DNA from 2 places in the Marinobacter psychrophilus genome. Region 2 is predicted to be linked to the other one. Evidence: riboswitches for the same ligand, from Rfam matches in the RefSeq annotation. Region 2 holds a riboswitch; the other holds the start of a gene.
The links. Region 2 has a riboswitch for thiamine pyrophosphate ahead of ABA45_RS17525 (sodium:solute symporter family protein). Riboswitches for the same ligand answer to the same signal wherever they lie in the genome.
Positions count from the first base shown of each region.

Region 1: linked by a shared signal. The riboswitch ahead of thiB (thiamine ABC transporter substrate binding subunit) and the one ahead of ABA45_RS17525 (sodium:solute symporter family protein) in region 2 are both predicted to bind thiamine pyrophosphate.

Region 1 covers NZ_CP011494.1:1,927,617-1,936,203, reverse strand. The annotation lists gene gspE (type II secretion system ATPase GspE) at 1-1,186, opposite strand, end outside; gene ABA45_RS08685 (type II secretion system protein N) at 1,349-2,023, shown strand; gene ABA45_RS08680 (transglutaminase-like cysteine peptidase) at 2,029-2,739, shown strand; tRNA gene ABA45_RS08675 (tRNA-Gly) at 3,130-3,205, shown strand; tRNA gene ABA45_RS08670 (tRNA-Cys) at 3,286-3,359, shown strand; gene hglS (2-oxoadipate dioxygenase/decarboxylase HglS) at 3,735-5,096, shown strand; gene ABA45_RS08660 (carboxymuconolactone decarboxylase family protein) at 5,329-5,883, shown strand; gene ABA45_RS08655 (TetR/AcrR family transcriptional regulator) at 6,008-6,622, opposite strand; TPP riboswitch at 6,922-7,014, shown strand; gene thiB (thiamine ABC transporter substrate binding subunit) at 7,063-8,124, shown strand; gene thiP (thiamine/thiamine pyrophosphate ABC transporter permease) at 8,136-8,587, shown strand, end outside.
Region 2 covers NZ_CP011494.1:3,860,847-3,869,433, reverse strand. The annotation lists gene ABA45_RS17560 (M90 family metallopeptidase) at 1-559, opposite strand, end outside; gene ABA45_RS17555 (SDR family oxidoreductase) at 625-1,296, shown strand; gene ABA45_RS17550 (spermine/spermidine synthase domain-containing protein) at 1,440-2,114, shown strand; gene ABA45_RS17545 (M23 family metallopeptidase) at 2,201-3,175, shown strand; gene ABA45_RS17540 (universal stress protein) at 3,172-3,597, opposite strand; gene ABA45_RS17535 (SOUL family heme-binding protein) at 3,801-4,517, shown strand; gene ABA45_RS17530 (TIGR03643 family protein) at 4,514-4,759, shown strand; gene ABA45_RS17525 (sodium:solute symporter family protein) at 4,770-6,209, opposite strand; TPP riboswitch at 6,320-6,428, opposite strand; TPP riboswitch at 6,519-6,615, shown strand; gene ABA45_RS17520 (3-oxoacyl-ACP reductase) at 6,663-7,436, shown strand; gene ABA45_RS17515 (LLM class flavin-dependent oxidoreductase) at 7,436-8,587, shown strand, end outside.

The DNA of each region.
Region 1 (8,587 bases), 1.9 Mb from region 2:
ACAACAGTCGCACCAAGCGCTGGGCCACAATGCCCACAATACTCGATGAAATTAGAAAAGGTTCGATGCCCATGTCCATCAACCGCGTTATCGCACCCACCGCAGAGTTGGTGTGCAAGGTGGACAACACCAGGTGGCCAGTCAAACTCGCCTGAACCGCAATTTCCGCCGTTTCAAGGTCTCGCACTTCACCAATCATCACTACGTCAGGGTCTTGCCGCAGAATTGCACGCAGGCCGCGGGCGAAGGTCATATCCGCTTTGGTATTAACCTGGGTCTGGCCAATACCCGGCAGGTTGTACTCAATGGGATCTTCCACCGTCAGAATATTGCGGCTGCGGTCATTTATTTCCTGCAACGCCGCGTACAAAGTGGTGGATTTACCGGAGCCGGTTGGGCCTGTTACCAGCAAAATTCCGTAGGGTCGATAGATTAACTTGCGCACTTTTTCCAGGTCGTAACCGCCCATGCCCAGAGATTCCAGGCGTATAGCGCCAGCTTGCTTATCGAGCAATCGGAGCACCACCCTTTCACCGACCGACGAAGGCATGGTCGACACGCGAATATCCACCTCCCTACCAGCAACCCGCAGAGCAATGCGGCCATCCTGAGGAATGCGCTTTTCGGCAATATCGAGTTTGGCCATAACCTTGATTCGTGACACCAACAAAGGCGCCAGCGCCCGCTTGGGCTGTACAATCTCGCGCAGAACGCCGTCTACCCGGAAACGTATAATCAATCGTGTTTCATAAGTTTCAATATGAATGTCCGAAGCGCCGGTTTTCAACGCTTCGGTCAGTATCGCGTTAATCAGGCGTATAATGGGGGCGTCGTCTTCTTGCTCCAACAGGTCTTCGGTTTCTGGCACCGAATCCGCCAACAACGCCAGGTCCATATCGTCACCAATACCCTCTACCATTTGCATGGCAGCAGTAGAGTCATTCTGGTAAGCATCGTTCAAGGCCTGATCGAACTTATCCGCCTCAACGGTGGCAAAGCGGGCACGCCCTCCGCATAGGCGGTTGGCCTCGGCCAACGCAATATGGGAAGAGCCAGGGCGAACCAGAATAACCGTTTCACCGTTACCTGCACGGGTCACAATAACGCCGTTGCGTTTGGCAAACGAAAACGGAAGCCTGCTGGTCGTTTTATTATTGTGCGGCAGTTGTTGGGTTTCTGAATTCACGACGTTTCTCGCTGCTGGTCGGCGTGCTGACAAAACAAGTCTAAAGGCTACCACAGCGGGCAGGCCGGCTGAATAACCCAATGTTCTATACTGCCATTAAACGGTGGCTCTCTGGTAACCTGTTAGTGTTATCTGCCAAACCTGTCTTAGCCGGAACAACACATGCGCCTGGATTCGAAACATCTTATAACGGCTGCCGCCCTTGCGCTGGCAGCCATAATGCTGGCTTCCACCGTCTGGCAAGCTTGGGGCGTGTGGCAGCAGGAGTCTGCCGAGGGCGGCGTTATCGCAGCTGTCAGCATGGGTTCTGCTCCGGCGCAAAGGCCAGTTCCACAGATTGCGCTGTTTAGCCTTCAGCTGTTTGGCAGTACACAAGCCAACAACCCGGGCGTTCAGCAAAACACAGAGAATCTGCCTGAAACAAATTTACAGCTTACGTTACGGGGCGTTTTAGCCGCCGCCGGCGACTTTGCTGGCAGCGCGCTAATTGAAGACGATCGCAACAACACCGACGCCTTCCTGGTGGGCGACACCCTACCCGGCAACGCGACACTGCGCTCGGTTTACCCTGAACGAATCATTATCGAGCGCTCTGGCAAGCTGGAAAATTTATATTTTCCAGAAATCGACAGCCGCAGTGGTTTCAGCGTTGTTGCCAATGAAGCGCAAAGCCCAGAGCCTGCTTACACGCCACCGGCAGGTCCGCAGCCGGCACTTTCACAACCTGACTTATCAGAACCTCCCAGCGCTGCCAATGCTCCTACAGACAAACAACGACGAGACGAAATACGCGAAAGGCTTGAGCAGCTACGCCACAGTTTGCGCAATGGAGGTTGATAAGATTGATTCTAGCGTCCCAAGACCGCGCTTCGTTACCCGCAGCCACGACATCGGCGCTGCGCCTGCTGCTTAATGGCCGCTCTTGGTTGTGCGCAATTTTACTGACGGCCACTCTAGGCTCGGTTGGGAACGCGTTTGAGCTCACCGATACATTGATGAGCTATGTGCGCGCCGAGTTTGGTGACGAAGCCTACCAGCGCCTGCAGAATTATCAGCGCCTACAACTGCTAGCCAGCAGAGCCCCGATAGACCGACAGTTACGCTTGGTGAATTCGTTTTTCAATCAGTCGCGCTTTGTCAGCGACATTGAACACTGGGGTGAAGAAGATTATTGGGCCACTCCAGTAGAACTGCTGACCACCAACGCCGGTGATTGCGAGGATTTTTCCATTGCTAAATACCAGACCCTGCGCTCCATGGGTGTGCCCGACGAGCAGCTACGCATTGTGTATGTCAAAGCTCTGGAGCTGAATCAGGCGCACATGGTTCTGGCCTGGTATTCACGCCCGGATGCCGACCCACTGATTCTTGACAACCTTATAAACGACATAAAATATGCATCACAACGTACTGATCTTAAGCCAGTTTATAGCTTTAACGGTAGTGGTCTATGGTCCAGCAAAGCTGGCAAAAACAAGCGTATTGGCGAGGCAGACAAACTGTCTCGCTGGCGCGAGTTAAACCAGCGTATGCAACAGTCCGAGCAACCCTGAAACTCGACAACAAGGAACCCACCAGATGCGGCGTTGGAATGGTTGATTGCTTCCACGATGCAGTGGCGTTTCCACGGTCATCTTCTGGAGTACCCGGATTACTGGCATTCGCTAGCACAAACTCGCTGTACCTTGTTCCTTATGGTGGCGGCACCAGCGAAGCGGGATACGTCAATTTACTGAAACTTGGTCATCCCGTTATCGCCGTTAGTATGATGGCGAACCAGTTGCCAAGATAACTCGGGTAGGCGCACTAGTATTTTTATGGCTAAACAGCAAGTTCTTCTCTCCTTCACTACTTACCAATATTTTTTCACCAGGCTGTTGACGATCGAGGAAAGATCCGTATAATTCGCATCCGTTGTTGGGCAACAAATTACAACAGCATCTGCGGGAATAGCTCAGTTGGTAGAGCGCAACCTTGCCAAGGTTGAGGTCGCGAGTTCGAATCTCGTTTCCCGCTCCAATTTTTTCTGGATGGATCAGAGAAAATACTTCAAAAGTCTCTCACCCCACTAGAGAGCAAAGTGTCAAAAAGTTTTCTTAGGCGCGGTGGCAGAGTGGTCATGCAGCGGACTGCAACTCCGTTAACGCCGGTTCGATTCCGACCCGCGCCTCCATTTTCGTTAACAATATGTTGTGCAAGTGTTTAAAAGTCGGCTAAAATGTCAGAAAAGTATCTGTGCGCTTGGTTTCGGAGCATCTCCTCGACTTACTCAAATCATTTTAACCTCTTTTTGCAAAATTCTTATCGTGTATCTGCAATGAAGCGCTGCATCTTTTTTGCCTAATCAATCGATAGTCGTTTGCCACCATTTTTGTCTCCTAACAACCCTTCTTGTTTTTGCCCTGGATAACGTTTTCTTCGGAGAGTCCTCTTTGCGAAGGTAAAATCGGCCCACTTGAGCGCGAGTTGACAAAACAGGCAGGCTGTTAGCTCAACGAGCGCAGGTGTAATATCTCTATCTCAACAATAGGCAATAAAGAGCCACGAAATGATTCAAAAGACGCTTGTTTCAACCGATGACGTTCGCAACCGTTTTTCAAAGGCTATGTCGGCGATGTATCAAGCAGAGGTACCTCAGTACGGCACCCTACTTGAACTCGTGGAATGCGTAAATCAAGAAACACTTAACCAACAACCTGAGCTTTACCGTCGTTTGGAAGCGCAGAATGAACTTGCACGCCTTAGCGTCGAACGCCACGGAGCAATTCGTGTGGGCACAGCGGCTGAGCTGTCTATGTTGCGACGCTTGTTTGCCGTTATGGGGATGTATCCTGTCGGTTATTACGATCTTTCTGAAGCGGGTGTACCGGTTCATTCAACCGCTTTCAGACCCATCAACGATGATGCGCTATCCAAAAATCCGTTCCGTATTTTTACCTCTCTACTGCGCATGGAGTTAATTGCAAATGAAGTACTTCGCAAGCGTACAGAGGCCATTTTAGCAACGCGCGACATTTTTACATCCAAAGTACGGGAACTGATCGAGTGCTATGAGTCTCAGGGTGGGCTATCCGACAAGGAAACGGATCAATTTGTAAAAGAAGCCCTTGAAACATTCCGCTGGCATCAAAATGCCACTGTCGATTTAGATACCTATCACGCGCTATGCGACGAACACCGCTTGATTGCTGACGTCGTCTGCTTCCGTGGGCCGCACATCAATCACCTCACACCGCGCACATTAGATATCGATGAAGTTCAGCGCCGCATGCCTGATGTGGGTATGAATCCAAAAGCAGTCATCGAAGGGCCTCCACGTCGTGAACGGCCTATTTTGCTTCGCCAAACCAGCTTTAAAGCGTTGGAGGAGTCGATCCGCTTTGCCGGTGAAGCGCAGGGTACCCACACCGCCCGCTTCGGTGAAGTTGAACAGCGAGGGGTGGCTCTCACGCCAAAAGGGCGCGCACTGTATGACCAGCTCCTCAATGACGGCCGCAAGCAAGCGGCAGGACTCGATAACGATGCGCACCAAGCGGTTATGAATGGCGTATTTGCCGCGTTTCCCGACAGCGATCAGGCGATGCGTCGTGAGGGGTTGGCCTATTTCCACTATTTTCTGACTACCACTGGGCAAACCGCCAAGGACTGTACCGAAGAAGATATGGAGGCCTTGATTGCACAAGGGCTGATTGAAGTGCAGCCGATTACCTATGAAGACTTTTTGCCAGTGAGCGCGGCGGGTATTTTCCAGTCAAACCTTGGGAGCGCGCAAAGTGAGGCCTATGCAGGTAGCGCGAATCGTAAATCATTTGAAGAGGCTCTTGGTGCTCAGGTAACCGATGAGCTATCTCTTTACGCCGAACGAGAAAGGGCTTCGAAAGCTAAGGTGATAACAAGCTTACAAGGCTAAGAATTTGGTTGAAGATTTTTTGCTTTATAAATACTGCGATGGTGCTACGTTCATGTAACTTGAGTAATCGCTCAAATTAAGTTTGAACGATTGCTCAAGTTGAGTTACTGTTATTCCGTTACACCCACTAGGTAAACTCACGCTTCAATTTGAGTGATCACTCAAATTTGACGGCAACGTTTTGCTCGATGTGAGTAATCTCACGTTTACCTTTACCGCAAGGAGTCATTCCATGACCAACTTTACTCTTCACGACAAAGAAAGCGCCCCACAAGCAAGCCAAAATTTACTCGACAACTCCATCAAAGCTTTCGGTATGGTTCCAGGCCTTCACGCGGTTATGGCAGAAGCACCAGGCTTACTTGAAGGTTATCAGCGGCTTCACCAGCTTTTTCTGGATAGCAGCTTCGACGACGAAGAAACTACCGTGGTTTGGCAAACCATCAACGTCGAGCATGCTTGCCATTACTGCGTGCCCGCTCACACCGGTATTGCCAAAAGCATGAACGTTGATGACGCCATCACTGAAGCTCTGCGAAACGAAACACCGTTACCGACAGACCGGCTGGAAACCCTTCGCGACTTCACCCTCGCCGTTGTGCGCGGCCGCGGCAACGCGGATGACAGTGCCGTGGCAGCATTTCTAGAGGCTGGTTTCACTAAGCGCCAGATTCTTGAGGTCGTTCTTGGCACCGCACAGAAGGTGATGAGCAACTACACAAATCACCTTGCCGAGACGCCAATAGACAAGCCGTTCCAGAAGTTTGAGTGGCATAAGGCTGACTAACATGCCTAGCAAGTCGGAGGCGGTTCTCATTGCCCGTCCTGACTTGTCGCTAGTGTATTGAACGCATTATCTATTTTTGAAAGATGGCCAGGATCATGTCGAGCAACCATAAATTACTCAAAAACTAACTTTCGTGTACAAAACTGCTCATTCGCAGTGCTTCCAGGGACAAGGCCATATCCTCAGCGAGAGCGTGAACCGCCGCACTGTCGACGTCACGATGGGCAAAAGCGCGTAATCCCATTACTTCTGCCTGCAAGCGCCGTCCAAGGCGAACGGGGTCGAGCTGGGCATCCAGTTCCCCGATCTCCTGTGCCACATCGAAACGGTCAATAAAGCGTTTTTCCATACTTGCTAACAGATCTTCGGCCTTGCGCCAGGCTGTTTTCTCTCGCTCGCCCAGCTCCAACAGGCTTTTGACCAGCATGCAGGCTCGACTTGGTAATTCCCGATCGCGAAGGCTACCTAGCCCGCGCAAATAAGCGGCAAGCCCCGCTAATGGTGATGGGTAAGCGTGTAAGGTGCGTTCGAACTCGGCCAGCCCCAAGCGAGCATAGCGTTCCAGAGACTCCTGAAATAGCCCATCCTTGCTGCCAAAGGTGGCATAGATACTACCCGGCCGCATGTCGAGCGCTTTCTCCAGGTCCTTCAGTGAGGTTGCATGAAAGCCTTTTTGCCAGAACAGCTGAAGAGCCCGCTCCAGAGAGTCTTGGCGGTTGTGAATCGTTGCACGAGCCATGATTAATTCCAGATTTTGAGGCCAACATAGGGCATCAGTAAATATTTTGAGTAATCGCTCAACCTTATATTGAACACTCACTCAGGTACAGCTGCATCCCATTAAATTCGCAATAGTACGCAGTGTCAGTTTTAGGCGTTTGCACATTGGAAGTATTTAGGCGTCGTTGTTATTGGTCAATGTGCCACTGATTTTGAGGATGTCGCCGATGTAGCTGTAAAGTAGGAATATTTTATTGCATGTTGGTATAGTTTTTGGATTCCGGTATCGTCCTTATGAGGCTTAGCCTGCTATACTCGCCTTTCTCAACGGGGTGCCTCCAACAGGCTGAGACCATACCCGCGGAACCTGCCCCAGATAATGCTGGCGAAGGAATTGAGCTTTAACCGGCCGAAAACCGCGTGTGGTGCCCTAAAACCGAGTTTTGAGGTTTAACCACCATGGCGTATTCGCTGCTACAACGCATTGCTCAAAATAGTCACACTGCCCTACTCCCTGCTAAAACTCGGACTGTTTTAGGATTATTTATCCTCATTTTTACCAATTTATCCAGCGCTACCGAAAACCCCAACTTAACGGTATACACTCACCCCTCGTTCGCAGCGGAATGGGGGCCAGGACCGGCGGTAAAAACGGCGTTTGAACAGCGCTGTGACTGCCAACTTAATTATGTGGTGCTCGACAGCGGCGGGGACATTTTGCAGCGACTGAGGTTAGAAGGCGCCAGCAGCTCAGCCGACCTGGTGTTGGGCCTGGACACCGGCACCATGGAACTGGCTCGCTCCACTGGGCTATTGGCGCCGCACAATGTAAATCTGGACGCTCTCGATTTACCCATCCTCTGGCAAGACCCAGTGTTCGTACCCTACGACTGGGGCCACTTCGCGTTTGTTTACGACACCGAGCAGTTGGCCAACCCGCCAAAAAGCCTGGCTGAGCTGATTGCAGCACCAGACGATTTGAAGATCATCATTCAAGACCCGCGCACCAGCACCCCCGGCCTAGGCCTTTTGCTTTGGATGCGCCACGTTTACGGCGACGATGCCGGGGCCAAGTGGGAGCAGCTGCAGAAAAAAATCCTGACCACCACAAAAAGCTGGAGTGACGGCTATTTTTCATTGTTTATGAACGGTGAAGCGCCAATGATTCTGTCTTACAGCACCTCACCGGCCTACCACATGGCCGTCGACAAGACCGAACGCTACCAGGCAGCAGAGTTCAGTGAAGGTCACTACCTGCAAGTGGAAGTGGCGGCAGTGGTCGCCAGTTCGCCACATCAAACGCTGGCAAGAGAATTTTTGGATTTCATGCTAAGCGCCGACTTTCAGCGCCATATTCCGCTGAAGAACGTTATGTACCCGGCCATTGATTTGGGCGCCGAACTGCCCGATGTTTTTAACCGCCTGATACAACCGTCCCGCACCCTGTTTTTTAATCCGGCCGAAGTAGCACAGCACCGGCGCGAATGGGTCGATGAGTGGCTGGAAGCCATGACGCGCTAGCGGACTGGCTAATGCAAAATCCGCTGAGCTTTTGTAACGCCCATCGCGCGCCGCTGAGCCACCCCGGCTGGCAGTTGGCACCCGGGGTGCTGATTGCTCTAACTATTATCACACTGACGGCCACAGGCGTGGGCGCCCTACTGTGGCAGGCACCGGCGCTGAACCCGGAAGAGCTCTGGCACAGCCGTTATCTGCGCAACGTGGTTGTTTTTACCGTCTGGCAGGCGCTGCTGTCTGTGCTTATCAGCACGCTGCTTGCCATTCCCGTTGCCCGGGCGCTGGCGCGGCAACCGCAGTTTCCCGGCCGCGGCCTTCTACTCCGGCTGATGGAGCTCAGCCTGGTAATGCCCTCCATTGTGGTGGTTTCTGGTCTGGTCAACGTTTACGGCCGCCAGGGTTGGTTGACTGTGGTTGTGAGTGACTTTATACCGGCGCTGCAGTGGAATCTGTACGGTTTGAACGG
Region 2 (8,587 bases):
CAGTGCCGTCCAGGTAGTCCAGTTGGTGGGCGAACTCATGAAGAATAACGTTGTGCGGGCCATCTGAATTCATCGCGCCTTCTTCGCATTCAGACCACGCCAACACGATTTGCCCCCGGTTAGACGCTTCGCCCGCTCGAACTTGATCTTGAACACTAACCACGATGCCATCACTCTGTGCTGTTTGAACGCGATACGCATTCGGGTACACCAGAATGCTGCGAACATCGTCATAAGAAGCGTAGGGGCGGGCCAGAATAAGCAGGCAGGCGTGGCCGGCAATGGTAATTTTTACCCGCTCGTCCACATGAAAGTCGGCGCAGCCGTAGAAGGCCTTTTCGGAAAGAAAAAGCTGAACGTATTTTTCCAGCTGTTTTTTCAAGGGCGGGGGGAGTTTTTGATAGAGTGGCATATGGGCCCGCAGTAACTTGCGCCAGGCTTTCGGAAAAGGCTGTTGCAGTTCACGTTGTCGCCGCCAGTTGCGGTAGAAAAACAGGTAAAATATCGCGAAAGCGATGAGCGCCAGAGCAAACACGGCGAATACAAATGGCGAAGACAATGGGGCTGTGTCCTGTCTGGAGGGCGGTTTTGCCATCTTATCCTATTCATCTATGAGGTGTTGTTATGTCGAATAAACGAGTAGTGGTCATCACCGGTGCGAACCGCGGAATAGGCCTGGAGCTAGCCCGGCTCTTTGCTGCAAAGGGTTGTCAGGTAATTGGCGTGTGTCGTGAAACGTCGACCGAGCTTACGGACGTAGCTGCCAAGGTTGTTGTTGGTGTGGATGTTACAACCGACGCCGGTGTGGAAAGGCTGATGGCCGGCTTGCAAGGCGTTCAAATCGACGTGCTGATTAACAACGCGGGTCTGTTGCAGGATGAAGTACTGGGCAGCATCGATTTTGACTCCCTGCGTACCCAGATGGAGATCAATGCCTACGCACCGTTGCGAATCGCCGAAGCCCTGTTCCCGCAAATGCCCGCCGGTGGCAAGATCGCGAATATCACCAGCCGCATGGGATCGATTGCTGATAACGACTCTGGCGGTCGCTACGGTTACCGTGCCTCCAAAGCCGCATTGAACGCGTTTGCGAAATCTTTGGCAATTGACTTGAAGCCTCACGGTATCGCTGTCGCCCAGCTTCACCCGGGCTATGTGAAAACTCGTATGGTGAATTTTGGCGGGCTGATTTCGCCAGAAGACTCTGCGAAAGGGTTGGTTGCGCTGATTGAAGGGCTCAATCTGGAGAATTCCGGAACCTTCTGGCACAGCAACGGCGAGCAGTTGTCCTGGTAGAAGGAAGACGGTGATAGAGGATGGGGTGAAAGGAACAGCGTGTTAGCGAGAAGGGCATAGTGGAGAGAAGGGCGTGGTAGAGTATTGCGCCCGAATATTGCGGCGAATCCTTTGCCGGTGTGTTGACGACTTTTGAGGTTTTTATGGCCCGTTTTGAACTGCTGGGTACCGCCACTATTCCGGGCAAAGGCACGGAGTTGCGCCTGCTCCAGCGCAATGATGAGTTTTCGATCAAAATTGCCGGCAAGTCCGGCGAACTGATGAACAGCCGCCTTCACGGCTCCGAAGATGCTTTGGCAACGCTCGCTTGCGAGCGGATTGCCGATCACCCCGCACCACGCGTACTAATTGGCGGTTTGGGCATGGGCTTTACGCTGGCAGCGGCCTTGGGCACGCTGGGTGGTAAGGCTGAAGTAACCGTGGCTGAGTTGGTGCCGGACGTCGTTGAATGGAATCGCGGGCCACTGGGCCTTGCGGCGGGTTATCCCTTAAAGGATCCCAGAACAAAAGTGCACGTCGGCGACGTGGTGCAGCTGATCAAAGACTCCCCGGGCCACTATGACGCCATTTTGCTGGATATCGACAACGGTCCCGAAGGAATGACCCGTAAGGAAAATGATTGGTTGTACACCGCCGCCGGTATTGCCGCCGCCCAGGCCGCGCTGACGTCCGAAGGCATTCTGGCTTACTGGTCGGCAGGGCAAGACCCCACTTTTACCGAACGGATCAAGCGTGCCGGGCTGTCTGTTGAGCCGGTGACGGTGCGTGCCCATCGCCCCGGAAAGGGTGCTAAGCATGTCATCTGGCTGGCGTGGTAGTGGCTTTGGTTATGAGCGCTCTTTGTAAGAATTCTTTGTGTGTATTCCCTATCAGTATTGCGGCTTAAATTAAGGAACCCCGATTAATGTCTTGGATGGTCATGGTTACTCAGATTCTTCTTCCGGTGCTGCTGCTGTTTTGGTTTGCACGGTTTCCGGCAGCTGGCTTTCTGGCTTTTGGGCTTCAGGCTATTTCAGTTGGCGCGGTTATTCTGGGGATAGGGCTCGCGGCTTTATGGACGATGCCACCTTTCTGGGTGCCGTATGTTTACGCCGTTGTGTTCCTGTTGATTACAGCTTGGCATCTTGTGCGAGGCCGCCTCCTGGGCAACGGATTTTGGCAAGCGTCAGCCGGGCCAACGACGCTGGTGCTTATAGTAGCCGGGTTCGGCTCGATCGGCGGTTATATGGGTTATCTGGCGTGGCTGGGCCGTGAACTTCCGCCGGTAGACACCGTGAATATTGCACCGCCCTTCGGTGCGGGCGACTATCTGGTGGCGCAAGGGGGCTCAGGCAGACTGGTCAATATTCACCTGCATACACTGGACAAATCGGTAGAGCGATTCCGGCCCTGGCGGGGCCAGAGCCGCGCGCTCGACATTGTACGGATTACGCCATTTGGCCGTCATGTAGAAGGCTGGCAACCCGCTGACCCAGCTCGTTATGTCACCTTCGGAACAGCGGTGTTAGCACCTTGTAAGGGGGAAGTCACCAGAATTGTGGACGGTATTCAGGACATGCAGGTTCCTGAAATAGACCCCGAGAATATCGTAGGCAATTACGTCGCTGTTGATTGCGGTGATTTCTTTGTGGTGTTGGCGCATTTGCGCCAGGGCAGCGTTCAGGTTCGGGCCGGAAACAGTCTGGAAATTGGCGACAAGCTTGGGGAGATGGGTAATTCCGGCAATAGTTCAGAGCCGCATTTGCACGTGCATGCCCAAAGAGGCTTGCCCGAAGAGGCTCCGCTAAGTGGACAGCCTTTGGCTTTGACGATCAACGGAGACTTTTACATTCGAAACGACAGGATTAAGGTCTCGGGCCCCGGCGCCGCACCAGATTAATCCTCACGCACAACGAAAACCGACACGTTACTGTGTCTGACGATGTTTGCACCATTCGAGTGGAGAATGTGCAAGCGATCGCCGGTGCCAGGCGAGTGTGACGCCATGATGACCAGGTCTGCACCGGTTTCTTTGATGGATTCCAGCAATCGGTCATCCAGTTCCACGGAGGTATCTGCCGTCGAGATCACTTTGCTGTCGGTAGCGACGCCGTGTAATTCCCCCTGCTCTTGGGCAAAAGTGTTGAGCTTTTTGGCCAGTTCTTCCGGATTGTGTGCAGCGGCGGACGGAGTCGTGTTGGTGACCGCGATGTAGCAGAGTGCGGCGTTATAATGCTTGGCGATGTCGATTGCCGTGTTGAGCGCCTTTGACATTTGCGCCGTACGTGACAGGTCGACGGGCACGAGAATTTTGCGATACATAGTGTTTCTCCCTATCCACATTCAAACGTGGAGCTATTTCCTTCCACAATTAAAAGCGTGGCAGTAATTCCTGGATATTGCCACGTATGAAGGCTCAAAAGTTTGGACATGGCGTCTCTCTGTCTTCCATGCCAGACTTCAAGAGTACACAAAAAGTGAGGTGTTTCTATGGATCTCCAGAGACCTTTTGGGGGTGGGCGCTAATGACTCACCTGAAGCAGACAGTTTGGGTGATGATTGTGGCAATTCTCGGAGTTGGCAACGTTATGGCGACAGAAGAAGCCGAATACACCGTTGTACTCAAGGATCAGAGCTTTGAGGTGCGCGATTACGAGCCACATATCCTGGCCGAAACCATCGTAGACGGAAAGTTTTCTAACGCCGGTAACAAGGCCTTCGGCCGGTTGTTCAAATACATCTCCGGTGACAATACCTCCCAGCAGACAATTGAAATGACTTCGCCGGTCGCGCAGGAAGCTGAAAGCGAAAAGATTGATATGACGTCGCCGGTCGGTCAGAAGCGGGAAAACGACAGCTGGGTTGTAAGCTTTATGATGCCCGCGTCTTTTACAATGGAGACGCTGCCGCAGCCCAAAGACCCCAAAATAACGCTACGCCAGGTTCCCACACAGCGCATGGCCGTGGTGCGCTACTCAGGTACCTGGAGTGAAAAGGGTTACCAGAGCCACAAGAATAAGCTGGACGCGTGGATCAATGAAAACGGCTTTCGCGCGATTGGCGAGCCGGTTTGGGCGCGCTACAATCCGCCCTTTATGCCCTGGTTTTTGCGCCGGAATGAAGTGTTAGTTCCCATTGCAATTCCGGTGGGCAATGAGCAGGGCTCGGCTAACCTGCATCCAAAAGCCGTGGTAGCACGTATCGCTTCGAACAATTCTGTTCTGTTAGGGCAAACGCCATGAGTCCATCCGACGAGTCCCGTGTTATTGAGATGGCCTGGGAAGACCGAACGCCTTTCGAGGCCATTCAGCAACTGTACGGCATGTCAGAACCCGAGGTTATCCGGTTTATGCGCAAGTCACTGAAGCCAAGTAGTTTCAGGCTGTGGCGGGCGCGGGTGTCGGGCCGCTCAACAAAACACCTGAAGTTGAGAAGCCCGGACATAAGCCGGGGTTATTGCCCAACTCAGTACAAACAGCGCTAAACCCCTGGCATTACCCCTCCAGTTCTTTGACCCGCTGCGCCAGCACAGAGAAATCAAAGAGCTTGCCCTTTGGCAGTAGCAGCAACAATAACGACACCGCAATCGGTACAAAGGTTGCCAGCAGGAAAGATTCCAGCAAATAGGTGAGCGGCGCCCCCGGTGCGGGAAACAGCATCAACCCGGTAGCCAGGCCGGCAAACGTGCTAATCGCGGCGTTGTAGCTTTGGTAACGGGCGTTGTAGAAGCCGAAAAATACCGGGAAAGCGGCGGCGCAGCACAACAGATCGGCAAGCAGAAACAGGTAAAGCACGCTGTAGCCTTGGGCCGCCACGAACAAAACCGGTATCGACAACAACACAATCAGCCAACGCGATAGCGACAGCAGACTATGGTTGCCCAACTTGGGCAGCAGTCGGCGCAGGTCTATGACCATGATGCTCGTCAGCCCGCTGATGGTGGAGTCTGCGCTGCTCATAATCAGCGCCAGCCCGAAGGGTAGCAGGCCAATGGCAAACCACACGGGCACATCGGCCAACAGCACGCTGAACAGCGCCACCGAGCCGTCCCCCGGCAAGCCCAAACCGACAAACGCCAGCCCGAATAAGCCCATGATGAAAATGATAGGGAAGCTCAGCAGACCGCTGATGATAAAACCGTTGCGGATAACCTTGTTATCGCGGGCGGCGAAAATGCGCTGCCAGGTGCCTTGGTAAAATAATCCGGTCAGCACCACCGCCAGGAAAAAAGTCAGGCCGGACTTTAGGCCGTTGATGTCCAGCGGGTCCAGCAGATGCGGTGCTTTTTCCTGCAAGCCTTGCAGCGCCGGAGCCAAACCTCCGGTGGCCTGCCAGCCAAAACCAATTAATAGCGCCAGGAATGGCAAAATCACCAGCATTTGTACCCGGTCGGTAAAAATAGTGACCCGTAGGCCGCCGTACAGGGTGTACAGCAGGGTGGCGCCCATGACGATGCTGGCGGTTAGCCACAGAGGAACCGGCGCCAACAAAGACACCATTTTGGCAATGGCCGTCAGGCCCGCTGTCAGGCTGATAAAGAGATAGAAAACCATGATCACCAGCACGAATCCGTACATAACACGGCCATAGCGGCCGAGCACAAATTCGGTCAGCGTGTGGCCTTCGGGCATCAGTGTGCGAATGCGTTTACCCAAGGGAATCATGATCAGCCGCGGCGCCAGGGCACCCAGCGCATAACCGGTAACGGCACCAATACCACCCCAGGTGGCGGCTTGCGCCGGGCCAAACAGAATCCAGGTGCCCATGGTGGTCGCGAGCAGTGTCAGTAGGGTAGCGGAGCTGCTCTGACTGTTGCGGGCCACCAGAAAATCGTCCAGTTTGTCTTGCTTGTGGCGTGCGTAAATCAGGCCGGGTATGGCAAAAAGTGCAGCAAATAAAACAAGCCACACAAGGGCGGTAGAGGTGCTTAGCATTGGTAAATCTTCCTTGCCGTGGCAGACGGGAGTGTCATCGCCATAGGTGGCGAATGACCGGGACAACCGGGACAAACCGCAGGCAAAGAAAGGAGCGCACAGGCAAGCGTAAAGCAGGCTTTATCCTTCCCTTCGCCGGCATTACCCGGATCAGGTTCGAAGGGTTACCGCACACAGTGCGGAGTCTCAGCCATCGCAATGGCGCCCCCAGGAATGTCAGTAGAGTAGGAAGTCTGCTCGTACTTGTCAATTGCAGCTAGTTTGTGGCGGCTTGGGCTGCATATTCGCGCATTCGTTATGCTATGGTTTGGGCTCGACACGGGGTGTCCTGCTTTGCAGGGCTGAGAGCACACCCGTTGAACCTGATCCAGTTCACACTGGCGAAGGGATGTCAGAAGGTGCGCCGGTACCAAATCTGTCCATTCATACCTTCGCCTCAGCCATGAGGTGTCTATGCATAAATCCATCCGTCTTGATCAACAACTGGTTTTGATAACCGGTGCTGCCCGCGGTTTGGGAGAACATCTGGTGCGCGCGTTTTTGCGCGAAGGCGCCAGTGTGGTCATCAACTATCGCAACAGCGCCGAAGCGGCGCACAAACTTGCCGCTGAAGAACCGGTGCGTGCGCTTGCGGTGCAGGCTGATGTGACCGACCGCGCAGCTGTGCAGGCGATGTTTGCCCAGGCGCGGCAGCATTTCGGGTTTCCGGTGACCACGGTCATCAATAATGCTTTACCGGATTTCTCATTCAACGGCGATGCTCGCCCGAACGCGGAGCAGCTGACCTGGGAAAATCTGAACCAGCAGTTTGCCGGCGTGGTGGGCGGTGCACTGAACACCACTCAGGCGGCACTGGCTGGCATGCGTGAAGTGGGTTTTGGTCGCATTGTGAATGTGGGAACCAACCTGTTCCAGAACCCGGTGGTGCCGTACCACGATTACACTGCGGGTAAAGCCGCTTTGCTGTCGCTCACCCGTACCTTGTCTCAGGATTTGGGCCCAGACAACATCACCGTCAATATGGTGTCGGGTGGCCTGCTGCGCACCACGGACGCATCGGCTGCCACGCCCGAGGCGGTGTTTGATTTCATCGCAGCCAGCACACCGTTGCGGCGGGTGACCACGCCAGCAGAGTTTGCCGATGCCACTTTATTTTTTGCGTCACCCTGGTCGCGCTCGGTCACCGGGCAGAACCTGGTGGTAGACGGTGGGTTGGTGAAAAACTGATGACGGCTCCAGATGTACATCAACGGATGATGCACATAAATCTGTTTTTGATGGGCTGCGGCCATCATCGGGCAGCCTGGCGCCACCCGCAGTCGGCGGTGGAGCAGTTGGGAGACATTCGCTATTACGAGCGCTTGGCGCAAACCGCCGAACGAGGGAAGCTAGACGCCGTATTTTTCGCCGACAGCAATTCGGCGGGCAATGTGTCAGATGGCAGCTGGTTTTACCTGGAACCGCTAACGGCCATGGCAGCCATGAGCCGGGCCACAGAAAAGATCGGGTTTATCAGCACCGTATCCAGCACGTTTTACACACCGTTTCATGCCGCGCGTCTCGTCGCGTCGCTGGATCATATCTCTGGCGGCCGCATTGGTTGGAACGTGGTTACGTCGATGTTTGATGTAGAAGCCCGCAACCATGGTTATGAATCTATGCCCGGCCACGCCGAGCGTTACCGCCGCGCCGACGAGTTTGTGCAGGCGGTATTGGGATTGTGGGACTCCTGGGCCGATGACGCTTTGCGGTTTGACCGCCAGGGCCATTACGCCGACCCTGCCAAGGTGCGTCCGATAAACCACCAGGGTGAGTTTTTTCGGGTAGACGGACCGCTGAACGTACCGCGCCCGGTGCAGGGGCATCCAGTGCTGTTTCAGGCCGGTGCGTCAGAGCCCGGGCGGGAGCTGGCGGCCAGATGCGCCGAGGCGATTTATGCAGTTGCTTATGATTTGCCAGCGGCGCAAAGCTATTACCGCGATATCAAACAGCGGGTAAAAGCCGGTGGTCGCGAGGTTTATGTGCCGATTCTGCCGGGTTTGGTGACCTACGTGGCACCCACCGAGGCGGAAGCAAAGGCCAAGCAGCGTGAGCTTGATGAGTTGTTACCTGTCGATGCGTCTTTGCGTCAGCTGGCCATGTTTATCGGCCAGGACTGTTCGAGCTGGGATTTGGACGCACCCGTGCCAACACTTCCGCCATTGGAGGAGTTTAGCGGGCCACAGGGTCGTTACAGCACCATTTTACGCATTATCGAAACGGAACAGCCGACTTTGCGCCAGCTGTTGGGCCGGCTGGCGGCGGGGGGTGGCCACTGCACTATGGTTGGCACGCCACGGCAGATTGCGGACAAGATGGAGCACTGGTTCCGCAACGAG